2 regions of the Halalkalibacterium halodurans genome follow, and region 1 is predicted to be linked to the other one. Evidence: a T-box and tRNA genes for the amino acid it is inferred to sense, from the RefSeq annotation. Region 1 holds a T-box; the other holds one or more tRNA genes.

The links. The T-box of region 1 lies ahead of glyQ (glycine--tRNA ligase subunit alpha). A T-box ahead of a tRNA ligase gene usually reads a tRNA of that ligase, here a tRNA-Gly.
Region 2: it encodes a tRNA-Gly, which carries the amino acid that the T-box ahead of glyQ (glycine--tRNA ligase subunit alpha) is inferred to sense. The anticodon was not compared.

The regions. Positions count from the first base shown of each region.
Region 1 covers NZ_CP040441.1:1,529,401-1,539,300, forward strand. Annotated here, with positions in the region: gene FED51_RS07465 (PhoH family protein) at 1-748, shown strand, start outside; gene FED51_RS07470 (HD family phosphohydrolase) at 965-3,130, shown strand; gene ybeY (rRNA maturation RNase YbeY) at 3,114-3,593, shown strand; gene FED51_RS07480 (diacylglycerol kinase family protein) at 3,574-3,966, shown strand; gene FED51_RS07485 (DUF502 domain-containing protein) at 4,006-4,749, shown strand; gene FED51_RS07490 (cytidine deaminase) at 4,749-5,147, shown strand; gene era (GTPase Era) at 5,140-6,054, shown strand; gene FED51_RS07500 (YqzL family protein) at 6,286-6,435, shown strand; gene recO (DNA repair protein RecO) at 6,471-7,235, shown strand; T-box leader at 7,283-7,465, shown strand; gene glyQ (glycine--tRNA ligase subunit alpha) at 7,610-8,503, shown strand; gene glyS (glycine--tRNA ligase subunit beta) at 8,490-9,900, shown strand, end outside.
Region 2 covers NZ_CP040441.1:3,199,765-3,209,664, reverse strand. Annotated here, with positions in the region: gene racE (glutamate racemase) at 1-565, shown strand, start outside; gene FED51_RS15595 (ISL3-like element IS651 family transposase) at 783-2,000, shown strand; gene FED51_RS15590 (GerMN domain-containing protein) at 2,135-3,232, shown strand; gene rph (ribonuclease PH) at 3,458-4,231, shown strand; gene FED51_RS15580 (XTP/dITP diphosphatase) at 4,228-4,812, shown strand; gene FED51_RS15575 (metallophosphoesterase family protein) at 4,840-5,349, shown strand; tRNA gene FED51_RS15570 (tRNA-Gly) at 5,678-5,751, shown strand; tRNA gene FED51_RS15565 (tRNA-Arg) at 5,756-5,832, shown strand; gene FED51_RS15560 (hypothetical protein) at 5,982-6,194, shown strand; gene FED51_RS15555 (DUF4352 domain-containing protein) at 6,383-7,030, shown strand; gene FED51_RS15550 (hypothetical protein) at 7,622-7,951, opposite strand; gene ilvD (dihydroxy-acid dehydratase) at 8,413-9,900, shown strand, end outside.

The sequences.
Region 1 (9,900 bases):
CGTCTCACTGTCAGAGCGTGATGTTGTTTATGCTGTACAGCTAGCTGAGAAAAATCAGTTAGATGAATTGTCGGAAATCTATCGTGAAAATATTACGACGAATATAAAAGGGAAAGCGATTCGAGCCAAGACCCTCGGGCAGCGTCACTACGTTCAAACAATTAAAACCCGGGATCTTGTCTTCGGCATTGGCCCTGCTGGAACAGGGAAAACATACCTTGCTGTCGTCATGGCTGTCACAGCCTTAAAAGATGGATTAATCAAACGGATCGTCTTAACAAGGCCAGCAGTGGAAGCAGGAGAGAACCTCGGCTTTTTGCCTGGAGACTTGAAGGAAAAGGTCGACCCTTACTTACGGCCTTTGTATGACGCACTGCACGATGTACTCGGGACTGAACAAACGAACCGACTGATGGAAAGGGGAACCATTGAAGTGGCCCCCCTTGCCTATATGAGAGGTCGAACCCTTGACGACGCATTTGTCATTTTAGACGAAGCACAAAATACAACGCCAGAGCAAATGAAGATGTTTCTAACCCGTTTAGGATTTGGCTCAAAAATGGTCATTAATGGGGACCTTACGCAAATCGACTTACCTAAAGGAAAGCAATCTGGCTTGAAGGTGGCCATTGGCATTCTAGAGCGCGTAAAGGAAATTGGGTTCATTTATTTGCAACAAGCAGATGTTGTGCGCCATACACTCGTTCAAAAAATTCTCGATGCCTACGAGGTTGAAGAGAAATCCTAACAGGCGCTACAATTGGATAGGATGGCAATTAAATGAGACCCTCTGTGCTTAGAGGGTCTCTTGTTACTTGATTATTTGAAAGGCTCCGAGGCTACACTGAAAACAGGATCTCCTTTTTGCGAAACGTAGGAATCAAACAGTACGTAGAAAAAGGAAGTGCTTTGATTCAAAGCGCTTAACGATTGAATAACCGAGAAAGGTTAGAGGTGAAAGCCGGTGAAAAAACGAGCGTCGATCGATCAACAAAAATGGTGGAAGCAAATCCGTGATCATCAATATTCGCGCGTGATCATGTACATGGTTCTTGCCATCATTCTTTACTTCTTAATGCTTGGGAATGTACTTCCTGACCGGCTTGACATTCAATTATCGTCTATTGCTGAACAAGATATTCGTTCACCAATTACGATTGAAAACCGAGAAGCGACGGAAGAACGACAAAAAGAAGTGCTCGATTCTGTCTCTCCGGTTTATTCTCTAGACCGTGATTTAACGCAGCGACAAGTAGGGTTGGTCGATGATTTATTTCAAGTGGTATATGAAGTAAAGCGAGACTTAGAGGAGCATGAAGAAGAGGAAGAAGAGGTAACCTCAGAAGAAAAAGTAGAGATGGTTCAGGAACGTTTATCAGATGAAACGGGAAGGGATCTGTCTGAAACGACGATCCAAACATTGTTAGAAACATCGGAGGCGCAGTTGAACTTAGCGCGAAATACAACCGTAAGTGCCGTTCATGAAATCATGAGTGAATCGATCTCGGTTAGCGGACTTTCGGAAGCAAAAGAGTCCGTGCCTGAGCTGATGACCATTTCAACTGTAAGCAGTCAGCTTTTAGATGCGATGATTGAAGTGGCTCAATTTGCCATCGTTCCGAATTATACATATGATGAAGAAGCAACCGAGCGCTTGCGACAAGAAGCGTTAGATTCGGTCGAGCCAGTGATCATTAGAGAAGGGCAGCTGCTTGTAAAAGAAGGAGAAAGCATTAACTACGATACGTATGAACAGCTAAGGCTTGTCGGGTTGCTTGATGATACGTTCAATCCGTTTCCATATATCGGGCTTGCGATCCTTGTCATTTTAATTGTCATGATGGTCGCCTATTATTTAAAAGAAACGAAGTCATCTGTTCAAACGAACAATAGTCACTTGCTTATGTACATTCTTATTTTTATCGTGACCGTATCAGTCATGAAAATTGTTTCGTTTGTTGAGGCTTTTGACATTCAGGCATCTGGCTATGTAGTCCCTGCAGCTCTCGGAGCGATGCTGCTCACTATGTTGGTCCACCATCGCATTGCCTTGTTCTCGAGCATCATGTTTGCGATTATTGGCAGCATCCTATTTAATCAAGGCGTGGCGGGGTCGTATAATTTTTCATTCGCCCTTTATATTTTGTTCAGCTCGTTTGCTGCTGTGTATTTCCTGTCGCGCTCACAAAATGTAACAACACTCATTTTGCGCGCAGGTTTATTCGTATCGTTTATGAACATGCTAATTCTTTTGTCCATTTTGTTTTTAAAATCGGTTCAGACAAACTGGATGGAAGTTGGCTTACACATGGGATTTGCTTTTGCATCAGGCTTTTTAGCAGCCGTGCTCACACTGGGTCTCATGCCTTTTTTTGAGGCGGGCTTTGGCATCTTGTCAACATCGAAATTAATCGAGCTTTCGAATCCAAATCATCCATTATTGCGAAAAATTTTAACCGAAGCTCCTGGAACATATCACCATAGCGTCGTTGTTGGAAACCTCTCGGAAGCCGCTTGCGAATCGATTGGAGAGAATGGGTTGCTTGCACGGGTGGGCTCCTACTATCATGATCTGGGGAAGACGAGACGGCCGCACTTTTTCATTGAAAATCAGATGAAAATGGAGAATCCCCATGACCGGATCTCTCCGCAGTTAAGTGCGACGATCATTATTTCTCATCCGTATGATGGGGCAAAGATGCTGAAGGAATATAAAATGCCAAAAGAAATTATAGATATAGCCGAACAGCATCACGGGACAAGCTTATTAAAATATTTTTACCATAAAGCTCAGCAAGAATCAGATCAAGAAGTAGAGGAAACAAGTTTTCGTTATCCTGGACCGAAGGCACAATCAAAGGTGGCGGCTATCGTCGGAATTGCCGATAGTGTGGAAGCAGCTGTTCGGTCAATGTCTAGACCGAATCCGAACAAAATCGAAGCGCTCGTTCGAAAAATCATTACCGATCGCCTTGAAGATGGACAATTTGACGAATGTGAATTAACGCTAAAAGACTTAGATCAAGTTGCCAAATCGATCTGTGAAACGTTAAAGGGAACATTTCATGAGCGTATAGAATACCCCGAAGATGAAAAAAAGAAGGAGAGTGGCCATGAACATTCAAATTGATATGATCGATCATACGGATACGCTAACAGAAAAACAGGAAACGTTGATCCGAGAGCTTCTTCACGAAGCGGCGCGCTACGAAAAGTTAGCGGAAGGGACATATGAACTTTCGCTATCCTTTGTCAGCGATGAGGAGATCCAAGAACTGAATCGTGATTATAGAGGCAAAGATCAGCCGACAGATGTGATTTCTTTTGCTCTAAATGAAGTAGGTGAGGGAGAACAGCCAGTGGAACCAGAAGCAGGTACACCGAATTTGCTTGGAGATATCATTGTCTCAATTCCGCGTTGTCAAGAGCAAGCGGAAGCATATGGTCATTCGTTTGAGCGAGAGCTAGGGTTTTTAATTGTACACGGCTTCCTACACTTGTTAGGTTATGACCATATGAGCGAGGATGAGGAGAAAAAAATGTTCATGCGACAAGAGGATATTTTGACTGCTTATGGCCTTACAAGATCGTAATAAACGGGGCTTTCGTCGGTTGCTACGCTCCTTTGTCTATGCGACGAACGGACTTGTGTATGTCATTAAGCGTGAACAAAATATGCAAATTCACCTCGCAATTAGCATAGCTGTCCTTTTCCTTGGGCTTCTTCTGGAGTTGTCCACGTACCAGTGGCTTGTCCTTCTCCTCGTCATTGGAGGGATATTTTCCCTCGAAATTATGAATACAGCAATTGAACGAACGGTGGACCTGATTACGGATGAATACCACCCGTATGCTAAGCGAGCGAAGGATATTGCAGCAGCCGCAGTGTTTGTATATAGTATATTTGCTATCATTATCGGATTGATCATTTTCATTCCGCCACTTTTGGAAAAATGGTTTTCATGATGTAACGGAAAGATTGGTTGAGAGGGGCCTTTGAACAAAATGTGGAAAAGGTTTCAAAAAAACATCATCGCAGGGGTTATCTTCCTTCTACCTGCCATTGCAACAATTTACGTGATCGTGTTTTTATTTGGATTGATTGATTCTTTCCTAGGATCATTCATAACCGATGTGCTTCGTGGGTTAAATATTATCACGGTAGAAGAAGGTCGAATCTATTTTTTGGGTGTCTATACTCCATTTTCTGAACGGCTGTTGGGCATCGGATTTATTTTAACGATTATGCTGATTGCGTGGATCGGTTCAATGCGGCTACGTGGACAAGGACATCGAACCTTTAGTCGGATTGATCAAGCGTTTCGAAAAATTCCAATCGCAAACTCGATCTATACTTCAGTAGAGCAAATCATTCATGCGTTTGCACAGGAACGGACATCGTTTCAAAATGTAGTGCTTGTTGAATATCCGCGAAAAGGTCTGTATACCGTAGGCTTTCAAACAGGAGAATCAAAAGGCGAAGTGCAACGAGTAACGTCAAAAGATTGCATCAATGTGTTTTTACCGACGACCCCTAATCCAACTTCTGGATGGCTTGTCCTCATTCCGAAAGAGGATGTCATTCATTTAAACATGACGGTCGAGCAAGGATTAAAGTTTATTATCTCTGGTGGTGTGGTTGTGCCGCCAGATCCCGAGGAAATGTTGGAACGAGAGCATCTCGAAACGTATTATGATGAAAAGAAAATGATGGTTCGGGTGCGATCAAAAAGAGGAGATGAATCATAATGGATCGACAAATGTTAATTAAAGAAGCCATTCAAGCGAGAGAAGGAGCGTATGTTCCTTATTCCCGCTTTCAAGTAGGAGCAGCCCTACTCATGAAGGACGGCTCCGTTATTCGCGGGGCAAACATCGAAAATGCATCCTATGGTTTGACGAACTGTGCTGAACGAACAGCGCTGTTTAAAGCTTACTCTGAAGGACGTCGAGATGTGGTGGCAATTGCAGTTGTTGCCGATACGAAACGACCCGTTCCTCCTTGTGGAGCCTGTCGTCAAGTCATGGCTGAGCTATGTCCTGCTGATACAAAAGTTTACTTAGGAAATTTACAAGGGGACATTCAAGAAATAACGGTTTCTGAACTATTGCCAGGAGCCTTTACTGCGGAGGATATGAATGATTAATCAGAAAGAAGGATTCAAATCAGGCTTTGTTTCCATCATCGGCCGCCCAAATGTTGGAAAGTCTACACTGTTAAATCATGTAATCGGTCAAAAAATTGCGATCATGTCAGACAAGCCGCAAACGACCCGCAATAAAATCCAGGGCGTTTATACGTCAGAAGACTCGCAAATTGTGTTTATTGATACACCAGGGATTCATAAACCAAAGCATAAATTGGGCGATTTTATGATGAAGGTTGCACAAAACACGCTTAAAGAAGTGGATCTTATTTTGTACGTGGTTGATGGGGCAGAGGCATTCGGTCCAGGTGAGGAATTTATCATTGAACGGTTAAAAGAAGCGAAAACCCCAGTCATTCTTGTGATCAATAAAATTGATAAAGTTCATCCAGATGATTTGCTGAGCTTAATTGAAACCTATCGTCATAAGCATGAATTTGAAGAGGTCGTGCCGGTCTCGGCATTACAAGGAAATAATGTGCCAACTTTACTGTCAGAAATCACTAAGCATTTAAGTGAAGGACCGCAATATTATCCGAGTGATCAAGTAACAGATCATCCGGAACGCTTCGTCATTGCTGAGTTAATTCGTGAGAAAGTGCTTCACCTTACACGAGAAGAGATTCCCCATTCCATCGCTGTTGTCATTGAACAAATCAAACGGCGACAGCATCAAGATACGGTCTATATCGGGGCAACGATCGTTGTGGAACGTTCTTCTCAAAAAGGAATCATTATTGGAAAACAAGGAAAGATGCTGAAGGAAGTCGGACAGCAAGCACGTGCGGATATTGAGGCATTACTCGGATCCAAAGTATTTCTCGAACTTTGGGTAAAAGTGCAAAAAGATTGGCGTAATAAACCGCAGCATCTTCGTGACTACGGTTTTCGCGAAGACGAATATTAATGTATGATTGCAACGTGCAAGAAAATGTCACACACTCTTTACAATGGCTGGGGGAACAGCCATTGTTTTTTTTGCTAGAAACGTTTAAGATATAGAATAAGAAGAAATATATGACAAAACAAAAAAGTCAAGGTGATTCAACTAGTAAATATTCCATCTTATCTTTTTGTTAAAGCGGGTCAATCTATGCTTAGAACGTTTAAGTCTTTCTATAGGAAGGTGGAATCTGAAGTGCTCGATTTATCTTGGAAAGTATTTGAGAAGACTGGTAATGTGGATACGTATCTTTTGATCAAGGAAATAGAGCGTGCATCAGATCAGCAAAGTCAAATGGAAGACCTTGAACTTGTAATAGAGGAACAAGATAGTCCTACTCATTAACGTTGTTAGTTGATCGTGTTAAAGTGGTGAAGAACATGTTTCACAAAGCAGAAGGCATCGTCATTCGCACGGTTGATTATGGTGAATCCAACAAAATTGTCACCGTGTTTACGAGAGAATATGGAAAAATTGCTTTAATGGCTCGAGGGGCCAAACGTCCGAAAAGCCGGCTAACCGCAGTCACTCAATTATTTACGTATGGCATGATGATGTTTCAAAAAAATGCAGGACTTGGAACATTAACGCAAGGTGAAATTATACAATCTTTTCGGGAGGTTCGAAATGATCTGTTTCGAGCCTCCTACGTCTCTTATGTTACGGATCTAACAAACAAATTAACCGAAGATGAAAAGAGAAACCCTTACTTATTTGAGTTGTTGTATCAGACGATTCATTATATGAACGAAGGGATGGATCCAGACGTATTAACGCGAATTTTTGAAGTGAAAATGTTCACAGTCGCTGGCATAAAGCCAGAGCTGGATCAATGTGTGTCATGTGGATCGACGGATGTTCCAGTAGGTTTCTCCATAAAAGAAGCGGGCTTTTTGTGTAAACGATGTATTGAGAAAGACCCACATGCGTATAAAATTACAGCTCAAGTAGCCAAGCTACTACGTTTGTTTTATCATTTCGATTTGCAGCGGCTTGGAACCATCTCGTTGAAGCCGGAAACGAAGGCGACTCTCAAAACCATCATCCATCAATATTACGATGAATATTCAGGCTTACACTTAAAATCGAGACGATTTTTAGACCAGTTGGAATCAATGGGCTTTCACGACCAATCTACGGATTGACAGAACAGAAAAAGTTAAGTATGATTCAAAGTACCAAAATGTTATATTTCAATGCTATGACGGAGAACAGTACTTGATTCCTTTTACATAAAAGCGAACCTAGGATGGTGAGAGCTAGGGATGTAAACATCAAGGAAGGCACTCTTGAGCATGAACGATGAAAAGAAAGTGGCCTATGGTGTCATCATAGGCAAATAGGGTGGAACCGCGGGTTAACTCTCGTCCCTATGCCGTCCGTTCGGCATAGAGGCGGGAGTTTTTTGTACTTTAAGTGAAACTTTTGTTCAGGAGGAAAGAAAGGCAACGGCTTTCACTAAAGGTTTGACGCGCCGATTTCGAACGGTGGTCTATATGAAAAGGAGGAGCTTGAACAGATGAATGTGCAGACAATGATTTTAACGCTGCAAGAGTACTGGTCAAAACAAAACTGTATTTTGTTGCAGGCGTATGATACGGAAAAAGGGGCAGGTACGATGAGTCCATACACGATGCTCAGAACGATTGGACCCGAGCCTTGGAACGTCGCCTATGTGGAACCATCCCGTCGTCCAGCAGACGGACGGTATGGTGAAAACCCAAACCGATTGTATCAACACCATCAATTTCAAGTGATCATGAAGCCATCGCCAACGAATATTCAGGAGCTTTATCTTGACAGTTTGCGGGCACTTGGAATTAATCCACTTGAGCATGATATCCGCTTTGTAGAAGACAACTGGGAGAATCCATCCCTCGGATGTGCTGGTCTCGGCTGGGAAGTGTGGCTTGACGGTATGGAAATTACTCAATTTACGTATTTTCAACAAGTGGGAGGTCTTGAGGCGAATCCTGTTTCGGCTGAAATTACGTACGGTTTGGAGAGGTTAGCTTCCTATATTCAAGACAAGGAAAACGTTTTTGACCTTGAGTGGGTAGAAGGTTTCACGTATGGCGATATTTTTACTCAGCCAGAGTACGAGCACTCTAAATATACGTTTGAGGTATCAGATTCCGCGATGCTGTTTGAGCTGTTTAGTACGTATGAGAAAGAAGCGGATCGTGCCCTTGAGGAGAATCTCGTATTTCCGGCATACGACTACGTCTTAAAATGCTCGCATACCTTCAATCTTCTTGATGCCCGTGGTGCAATTTCTGTTACCGAACGGACAGGCTACATCGGGCGTGTGCGAAATTTAGCGCGTAAGTGTGCAAAGAAATATTACGAAGAACGAGAAAAGCTAGGATTTCCTATGCTGAAAAACAAGGAGGCCGATCATGAGCAAGCGTGATTTTCTGTTAGAAATCGGACTGGAAGAATTACCTGCTCGCTTTGTTTCAGATGGAGAGAAGCAACTAGCGGATAAAGTGGAGTCGTTTTTAAAGGAGCAGCGGATTTCATTTGAACAAATATCCTCATTTTCCACGCCCCGCAGGTTAGCGGTTCTTGTTATTGGTTTGGCTGAGAAACAAGCAGATGTAGAAGAAGAAAGCCGTGGACCAGCCAAAAAAATCGCCTTGGACGAAAGTGGAAACTGGACAAAAGCCGCTCAAGGATTTGCTCGAGGCCAAGGAGTCTCTGTTGATGATTTATATATACAAGAAGTGAAAGGGACGGAATATATTTTTGCGAAAAAATTTGTCGCTGGTCAAGAGACTGCTTCTCTGCTTCCAGAACTAAAGGAGCTTATTACAAGCTTACACTTTCCTAAAAATATGCGCTGGCATACATACAGCTTGCGATATGCCCGTCCAATTCAATGGCTTGTTGCATTATACGGACAGGAAGTTATTCCTTTTGAAATAACGGGTGTAGCTGCTGGTCTAGAGACCGCTGGGCATCGATTTTTAGGAGAAAATGTCACGATCGATGAGCCAACTTTATATAAGGAAAAGCTCCTACAGCAATACGTTATGGCTGATAGTGAGGAGCGAAAAAAAGCGATTCGTCATCAAATTCAATCGATAATGGAAGAAAAGGATTGGGTAATTCCAATTGATGAGGATTTACTCGATGAGGTAACGAACCTAGTGGAGTACCCAACCGCCTTATTTGGGCGCTTTGACGAGGCATTTTTATCTTTACCAAACGAAGTACTCATTACATCGATGCGTGAACACCAACGCTACTTTCCGGTGAAAAATCAAGCCGGTGAACTGCTTCCATATTTTGTGACGATACGAAACGGGGATCACCGACACCTTGAAAATGTCGTAAAAGGAAACGAAAAAGTGCTACGGGCTCGCCTATCAGATGCAGCATTTTTCTATGGAGAAGACCAAAAATTAAACATCGACGAAGCAAACAAGCGACTCGATCAAATCGTCTATCATGAAGAGTTAGGCTCGATAGGTGATAAAGTAAAACGGGTTAAGGTGCTTGCCGCTTCGATTGCGGAGAAGCTGGGTGTAACGAGTCAAACTTTACAAGCGATCAACCGAGTAGCAGAAATTTGCAAGTTTGACCTTGTGACACAAATGGTCGGTGAATTCCCTGAATTACAAGGACGAATGGGCGAAGTCTATGCAGAGATTGCCGGTGAACCACCAGAAGTAGCAAAAGGGATCGTTGAGCATTATTTGCCGCGATTTGCAGGAGATCAATCACCGAGCAGTGTCCAGGGAACGGTGGTAAGCTTAGCGGATAAGCTCGATACGATTGCAGCATGTTTCGGAATTGGTTTAATTC
Region 2 (9,900 bases), 1.7 Mb from region 1:
CTTGGATGAGGTGAAGGAGAAGCTCTCTATTCCTGTCGTCGGAGTTGTCCAACCGGGAGCGATTAGCGCACTAAAAGTGACGAAGAATGAACATGTGGCCGTCATTGGGACAACAGGCACGATTCAAAGCGGGGCCTATGAGCACACGTTGAAAAAGATCAACAATCGGGTACAGGTTGAAAGTTTGGCATGCCCCCCATTTGTCCCTCTAGTGGAACGAGGGATTTTTTCAGGTCCTGAGGCATTAGAGACCTGTTCAGAAACCCTTAAGCCTTTACAAGGGAAAGGGTTCGACACGCTCATTTTAGGCTGCACCCACTACCCGTTATTAAAGCCTGTGATCCAAGAGGTGATGGGATCAGACATTCAGATCATTTCCTCGGGGGACGAAACGGCGCGAGAAGTAAGTGGATTACTTTATCATAAGCAGAGGTTGCGTACTTGTAATGAAGCACCAGAACATCATTTTTACACAACGGGTGATGCGAAAAGCTTCAAGCGATTAGCAGATGTCTGGTTAGAAATGAATGTTCCAGGGGTAGAAACGATTACCCTTGAGTCATAGAAAGAAAACGAAAATCACACTACTCCATGGTGTGATTTTTTCTTTTGTGTGAACGCTCATTCCTTTATTAGCTTACCGATATAATTCTTTTTTACGGCTCTACAATAAATGTTGGGGTTTTTGCACAAAAGAGGGGCAAAAAAAATGCACGCAGGCTCCTTTATCCATTATCCTTGAATTGTCCAGAAACAAAGAAAGGATAGGAGCTGCGTGTACGATGAATTTTACCATGGATTTGCCCGGATTAAAAGGTGTGAAGGTCACAAAGATGGAGGAACGAGAGGGCTTTATCGCGCTCCATGTAGAAATGCCGCGAACGCCTCATCGTTGCCCATCCTGCGGGGAGAGAACCGAGAGAATCCATGATTACCGCATCCAAAAAGTTCAACATCTCAAGCTCTTTGAACGGTGGGTGTATCTATTCTATCGAAAGCGCCGGTACGCGTGCAGATGCGGGAAGCGGTTTGCGGAGAAAGCCTGTTTTGTAGAGCGATATCAGCGTCAGACAGTGGAATGGAATCAAGCGTTTCGCTTACGGCTCATTCAAGGGAAGAACTTTACGGACACAGCGAATCAATTCCAAACGTCCGTGACAACTGCCATGCGCCGGTTTGATCAATTGGCGGCCCCCCTCGTGAAGAAGGTGGATCACCTTCCTCCTCGGATTGCGATTGATGATTACAAAGGGGATACGAATGCGGGGAAATATCAAGTGATCATTGCGGATGCAGATACACGGAAGCCACTGGATATCTTACCGGATCGTAAAGCCGATACGCTTAAACGATATCTTCAAGAGAAGGGTCATCATGTGAAAACAGTCGTGATGGATCTCAGTTATACCTTCAAGTCGGCTGTTCAAAAGGCCTTAGGCCACCCGCTCATCATTGGGGATCCGTTCCATTTCTGTCGTTACATCTACTGGGCTCTGGAAGGGGTTCGCCGCCGAGTGCAAAAAGCGTTCCATCCGTATCATCGAAAACGATGTAAACGGATCAAACATCTGTTTCAGAAAGAGAGAGAAGGACTGGATGATAAGCAAAAGAAGAAGGTGGAGCGGTACTTAGAGCTATCCCCTGATTTAAGGGAAGCGTATGAGCTAAAAGAACATTTTCGTCAGTGGTATCAAGAAGCGAAGATGCAAGGAAGGGAAGGACGAATGAGCGAGGTGAAACAAGGGCTCTACGCCTTTTACCGAAGAGTGGAGGCGAGCCCGTTAAAGGAGTTCCACCGAGCCATTCAGACGCTGAAGAACTGGCAGACCGAGATCTTGAATAGCCTCGCGTTTGGCTTAAACAATGGTTTTATTGAAGGACTGAATAATCAAACGAAGGTGATTAAGAGAAATGCCTTTGGTTTTCGGCGTTATGATCGCTTGCGAAACCGTATTCTCTTGCATCATCAATTCAAACATCAGACATTCGGGGTAGGATAAGAGGGGCTCGCCCTCCTATGCCACCCCAACATTTGACTAAGAACCTTTTTTACGGCTTTTCCAAGATAGATGGTCTAATTTGTGGGCAGGCTCGTATACATTTAGTACAAACATGCTGAGGAGGGAATAGGGAAATGCGCAAAATCCTAAGAAAAGGGGCGCCGTTTGTCATCATTGCGGCATCGCTTGCTGTATTTGCGGCGTGCTCTTCTGGAGCCAACGAAGCCTTAAATGAAATGGATACACCGCCTGTCAATTATGTAGAAGAAGGCGAATCATTAGAGTTAGAGGAAGAAGGGGTTCCAGAGGACGAAGGCGAGCGTGAGGAGAAAGGAGAAGAAGGGGATGAAGAATCAGCCGTAGAAGAAACAGTCAATCGTGAGCTGTATTTGCTAGATGAAAACGGCATGGTCGTCCCGCAAACGTTACCGCTGCCAAAATCCGACGGTGTGTTGAAACAATCCCTTGAATATTTAGTTGAGGGTGGCCCTGTCACGAATTTATTACCGAATGGGTTCCAAGCGGTGCTTCCTCCAGATACGGAGATGTCTGTCAATTTAGAGGACGGTGTAGCCGTTGTTGACTTCTCGAAAGAGTTTACCGAATACGATGGGGAGAAGGAACAACAAATTCTTCAATCGATTACATGGACGCTTACCCAATTTGAAAACGTAGAAAAAGTAAAACTTCAAGTGAACGGTCATGAGCTCGAGAAAATGCCGGTTAATGGAACACCGATTGGTGATGGTTATAGCCGTGCCAATGGAATTAACTTAGAATCGGGCGATGTGGTTGATGTCGTCAACAGCGAGGCGGTCACCCTTTACTTTCTTGCCCAGTCTGGAGATCAGACGTACTATGTCCCGGTCACTCGCCGGGTCAATGTGAAAGACAATTCGTTTGCGGCGGCGGTGGAGGAGCTTTTAAATGGGCCGATGGTGACGTCTCCTTTAGTCACCGATTTCCGCAATGGGGTTGAGCTATTGGACGAACCGAAATACGAAAATGGCGTCGTCACCCTGAACTTCAACGAAGCGCTTTTAAGTCAAATGCAAGCAACTGCCGTTTCGGATGAAATCATTAACATGTTAGCCTTAACGCTTACAGAGCAAGACGGTGTGGAAAAAGTAGCGATTCAAGTCAACGGAGAGACTAACATTTTAAATGAGCAAGGTGAATTTGTGGCAGAGCCTGTTTCTAGGCCAAGTCAAGTGAACACTGGGAAGTTTTAAGGCGTTTCATGAATTGGACAAATGGAGTTTTGGTTATTATAATCATAAGGACGGAGGTAGCATGAAGCGCTACCTTTTCTTTTTGCACGATTGGAAAGGATATCGTTTTTCGGAAGTCAGAAAAACGATAACTTTTGCGAGTAAAGGCTCAATGAATGAGCTAAGTTTTTCTTTTATACGAATACATAAACTAGAATGGACACGCGGATAAGGAGGAATAAGAACATGAGAATGGATGAACGAAAGGCCGATGAATTGCGGCCCATTTCAATCGAAATCAACTACTTACACCATCCTGAAGGCTCCATATTAATTTCAATAGGGAACACGAAGGTTATTTGTACGGCGAGCTTAGAGGATCGGGTTCCTCCTTTTTTACGAGGGCAAGGCAAAGGTTGGATTACCGCCGAATATTCCATGCTTCCACGTGCGACTGAGCAACGGAACATGCGTGAGTCGACAAGAGGAAAAGTAAGCGGACGGACAATGGAAATTCAACGTTTAATTGGACGAGCGCTGAGATCCATTATTGATTTAGATAAAATCGGTGAACGGACCGTGTGGATTGACTGTGATGTGATCCAGGCAGATGGGGGGACGCGGACGACGTCGATTACAGGCGCCTTTGTCGCGCTTTCGCTTGCGATGGAAAAAGCATTGGCGAATGGAGCGATCCAAGAATGGCCAATTGATGACTTTCTAGCAGCAGTTTCTGTTGGGATTGATCCGAAGCTTGGAGCGATCCTTGATTTATGCTACGCTGAAGATGCACAGGCAGAAGTGGATATGAACGTTGTCATGACAGGGAAAGGTGAGTATGTAGAACTTCAAGGAACGGGGGAAGAGGCGACCTTCTCTCACAATCAGTTGCTTACGATTTTAGCCTTGGCCGATAAAGGGATTAAGCAATTAATCGAGGAACAACGGAATGCATTAGGAGCGATTGCCAATCGTGTGGATGAAGCGAAGCAAAAAAAGAAGGAACAATCGGAAGCATGAAAGAATGGATCGTTGCAACAAAAAATAAGGGCAAGGTAGCAGAGTTCGAAGCCATTTTAGGTAAGAGAGGGTTTTCGGTCAAATCACTTCTCGATTACCCAGCAATTGAAGACATCGAAGAAACGGGAAGCACATTTAATGAAAATGCGACAATCAAGGCAGAGGCGATCGCCGAGCGTTTTCAACGGCCTGTACTTGCTGACGATTCAGGATTAATCATCGACGCCTTGGACGGACGTCCGGGCATTTTCTCTGCTCGGTATGCAGGGGAAGAAAAGGATGATCAAAAAAACATCGAAAAAGTCCTTCGCGAATTACAAGACATCCCGTGGAAAGCGCGAACTGCACGCTTCCATTGCTCCATCGCGCTCGCCCGCCCGCAGGCAGAGACAATCGTGTTTGAAGGAACGTGTGAAGGGTATATCACAACAGAGCCAAAAGGAACGGGTGGCTTTGGGTACGATCCAATTTTTTATGTACCGTCCCATGACAAAACGATGGCAGAATTGACGCAGGAAGAGAAAAACAAGCTAAGTCACCGATACCACGCGTTAAAGCAGTTGGATAAGTGGCTTGATTAATTGGGGAACAAAAAGGGTGTGATCCAGATGAAACTGTTAATTCTTAGCGATAGTCATGGCTGGAGCGATGAACTAAAGGCGGTTGCGGACAAGCATCGCCAGGAAGTGGATGCCATCATCCATTGTGGCGATTCTGAACTACCCCGAGACGATCGCGCCCTTGAAGGCATGAATATCGTTCGAGGGAATTGTGATTTTGGTGTTGATTTTCCTGAGGACTTTATAAAAACAGTAGGTGATTTTAACGTTTATGTGACACATGGCCATTTATACAACGTAAAAATGAGTTACGTCTCCCTTACGTATCGTGCAGAAGAGGTAGGGGCACAACTTGTTTGCTTCGGTCACTCCCATGTGGCCACAAGCTTCCAAGAAAACGGTATTGTTTTTGTGAATCCGGGAAGCCTTCGATTGCCGAGAAACAGGAAAGAACAAACGTATTGTCTTGCATATGTGAGAGACGATCAGATCGAACTCACATTTTTGGATCGCGACGGCCATGAAGTAACTGACCTTCAACGGACGTACCTACGTTAACCGGAATGGGAAGTTTTTTCTCCCCATTCCGGAATAAACTAGTTGACATTCATTTTATTTTTCGCTATTATAATAGAGGTCGCTGTATTATTAGAAGCCATTTTGCCTCGACGCATCAGGCTGCAAAGCATAGCAGAAGAGGAAGAGGCATGAAAAAGTAATGTTCAGAAAACCAACTTTAATGCGGGTGTAGTTTAGTGGTAAAACCTCAGCCACGAGCGACACATCTGCCGAAAAAGCTCCGAGTTGCCTCGACGCATCAGGCTGCAAAGCATAGCTAGAAGAGGAAGAGGCATGAAAAAGTAATGTTCAGAAAGCCAACTTTAATGCGGGTGTAGTTTAGTGGTAAAACCTCAGCCTTCCAAGCTGATGTCGTGAGTTCGATTCTCATCACCCGCTCCATCGAGTCCCAGTAGCTCAGCTGGATAGAGCAACGGCCTTCTAAGCCGTCGGTCGGGAGTTCGAATCTCTCCTGGGACGCCATTTAGCTACATAAAGTAACCTTTGGTAACAACAAGGGATGGAACAGATAAAGGATGCTATCACAGACTGTGAAAGCATCCTTTTTTTGATGGATAATAACGGAGGATTGAAGAATATACTGCTTTTGAAACATACAAGGAGTATGAGCAATGTCAACAGGAGTGAAAGCATTAAATTATCGCTGTGTGTTAGTGGAGGACACTGAATTGGAGGAGCCAAAAGCGATTGTTGAGACATCTAAAGAAATCGCGACAACGATCTTATCCCGTGTACCCATCAAGAAAGATAAGCATAGTGGTTTAAGCTCATTGTTTAGAAAATGTATAGGAAAAGGTTATATGATTATCGGAGAAAGTAAATGAGAAATAGTATGCCTTTTGACTTATTAATAAAAATTAGCTTAAGATAGATTTATCCTCATATTTTGACTATAATATCACAACATTCAGGTAAAAATACGAAAAATATATAAAATTATGTAGAAAATAATCAATCGTTAGGGTATAATCTTCCTGTGAAGTTTTTACTAAAATTTAATAGGGGGATGATTATGTCAAACGAAACAAAACCGAAAAAGCCATTTTATAAAAAATGGTGGGTCTGGTTAATCGCAGTTATTGTTATTTTTGCGGCTGTTTCAGGAGGAGATGATGACTCCTCAGAGACTGCACAAGAACCTGAACCAGAGGCGGAAGAAGTGTCTGCAGATCAATCAGAAAATGAATCTGAGGAGCCAGAAGAGGCTGAAGGCACAGAAGAAGATACAGAGGAAGAATCAGCAGAGGAAGAAGACCCAATTGCTGGTCTCGGTGAAGCTTTAAAAGTCGGTGATGTAGTCTTCACGGCTAATGGTACTAGCACAGCTGGTAGTGTTGGAGATGTTCTTACTGCAGAGGCGAAAGGAACTTTCCTCATTGTAGATGTAACAATCAAAAATGAAGGAAGCGACTCTATTACGGTTGATTCGTCTTTCTTTAAATTAAAAGTCGGAGATGTAGAATATGATTCTGATTCCTCTGCTGGACTTTACGCGAATGAAGGTGCTGACTTTTTCCTTACTAAGCTAAATCCTGGTTTGGAACTACCAGGTAAAGTGGTATTTGATGTTCCGCAAGACGTGCTTGATAGCGATGATATTTTGTTGAACGTACAAACCGGGTTTTTTGGAACACAGCAAGGGGAAATTAAAATTCAATAGTAAAGCTAACCGGTTCTCATTATTGGAGAACTGGTTTGTTTTTAATATAGATCTAAAACTACGTACTCTGCACTTGTGAAAATAAAACGTCTAGAAGAGTGGTCTTATGATAAAAAAAACTCCTATCGTTAGAAAAGAACTTGGTGGCCAGACCAATTTCGGTAACGAAAGGAGATCTTACTTATAAGTGACAAAATTTATTACATACAAGATGGAATTTAAAAGTACCACATCGTGATCATCCCAAGTATAGATGGAAGAGTATTTTATGTTAGTAAAAGAATTCTCAGACACTTTCACATTAAAAAATGGAGAATCATTAGTTTAGCTACATATGCCCAGTATCTTAAACATAGCAAATCGTAGCAGTTGGGCGCCAATTGTACCTTTGCAACAGTCGCTTTAGAAGCAGTACATACATTAAAACAGTCGTTAGTGAAAAACGATCGTCATTTACCAAAGTTCAGATGAAACGTAGAATCCCAACTCCAATACGTGGCATGGCACAGAGTATGTGCTTCCTCTGTTCGTCTAGTGAAATCGTGGTACGATGCGGCGGTATGACAAGTGAAACGAAAATAGGCCTGTCCATTAATGGGAGAGGCCTTTTTTCGTTTCAAACAGTGAGAAAGAAGGTTTTTGGGAAAGGAGATGATAAATGTCGTTTACTAATAGGCGCCGCCCATGCTCTGTGGCGAGGCGCTCTCGACTAAAAAATAACACATCCCACTTTCTCTTTTTTAACCGTTTCATTAATCGCTTTTCGTTCATATGGGAATGACGTTCAATGAGCGCAAGCTTAAAAGGAACGAGGGCGAAGTGAACGGGAATGCTTCCGACATGATAATTCAAGGTAGGGTACAAGTTTTCTTGAATAAGAAGCTCATAAAAGTCTGATTCTTCCTCAGTTTTACACTTCATCCGTCCATTTTCGACCAGCACTAAAGAGCCAACCTTTGTTTGCCTTAGCCGGACGATAGGGAGAGGGAATGGAAAATTTTTTGAGCGATAAGTTGTCCAAGAGAGTTTCCACATTTTACATCACCACGACTAGTTTGCCCAGTTTTTTTTATTTTATGTTTTGAAAAAATAGCAAAAAAGAGTTGTTCCATTGATGCTTGAATCCATGCGTATGTAAGCGTTGTCAAGGGGGCTGACTAATCGAAATAGTCAAATTATTTTTGTAAAAGTGGTTGACCGAAGCGGCAGATAGGCGTATTATATTCAGCAAAAGACAGAAACGAGATAAACAAATGTCCGTATATAGAGGATATTTTTTGACTATTTCGTTTTCACAAAACATAGAATAAAGCGTAACGCTTTAAAGTGGAGAGAGAGCAGAGCTTAGAGAAGATAACGAAGCAACAGTGGGAGCGATTAAAATGAGAAGTGACATGATAAAAAAAGGCATAGACCGAGCCCCCCATCGAAGTCTGCTTCGTGCCGCAGGGGTCAAAGAAGAGGAGATGGATAAACCGTTTATCGGGGTCTGTAACTCTTACATTGATATTATTCCAGGTCATATGCACTTAAACAAGTTTGCTGAAGTCGCGAAGGAAGCGATCCGAGAAGCCGGAGGAATTCCTTTTGAGTTCAACACGATTGGCGTTGATGATGGAATTGCCATGGGTCATATCGGAATGCGGTACTCCCTTCCAAGCCGTGAAATCATATGTGATGCGGCAGAAACCGTTATTAATGCACACTGGTTTGATGGAGTCTTCTTCATTCCAAACTGTGATAAAATTACGCCAGGTATGCTGATGGCATCGGTTCGAACCAATGTCCCATCTGTCTTCGTATCAGGTGGACCAATGGAAGCAGGGCGTACAAAAGACGGAAAGAACCTATCGTTAGCTTCTGTCTTTGAAGGAGTAGGCGCATTTTCGTCAGGAAAAATGACAAGGGAAGAGTTGCTCGAAATTGAGCAAACAGCCTGTCCAACCTGTGGTTCCTGTTCCGGGATGTTCACGGCAAACTCCATGAACTCGCTCATGGAAATGCTAGGGATGGCATTGCCGGGGAACGGAACGATCGTTGCAACTTCTGAGGCACGGCACCAGCTAATAAAAGACGCAGCGAAACATTTAATGAACTTAATTGAAAAAGATATCCGTCCTCGCGACATTATTACGAAAGAAACGATCGATGACGCATTCGCTCTTGATATGGCGATGGGAGGATCAACAAATACGGTTCTCCACACGCTTGCGATTGCAAATGAAGCCGAGATTGAATACGACTTAAATCGTATCAATGAAGTGGCAGAGCGAGTTCCATATTTGTGTAAGATCAGCCCAGCGTCCGATTATTCGATGGACGATGTCCACCATGCAGGCGGAGTAGCAGCGATCATTAAAGAACTTTGCGAGATCGATGGTGCGATACACCCAGATCGAATCACGATTACAGGCAAAAGCATCTATGAAAATGTAAAAGACGCTGAAATCACCGATGATGTAGTCATCAGGCGAAAAGATAATCCTTACTCCCCAGTGGGAGGTTTGTCTATCTTGTTTGGTAACCTAGCACCGAATGGAGCGGTCATTAAAGTTGGGGCCGTTGATCCTTCGATTCAAGTTTTTGAAGGTGAAGCGATCGTCTACAATTCCCAAGAAGAAGCGCAGCAAGGAATTAACAACGGGGATGTCCGTGAAGGGCATGTGGTCGTCATTCGCTACGAAGGGCCTAAAGGTGGTCCAGGAATGCCAGAAATGTTGGCGCCAACCTCAGCCATTATCGGAAGAGGTTTAGGAACAAAGGTAGCCCTCATCACGGATGGACGCTTTTCCGGAGCTTCAAGAGGAATCTCCATTGGGCATATTTCACCGGAAGCGGCAGAAGGCGGACCGATCGCGTTCATCGAAAAT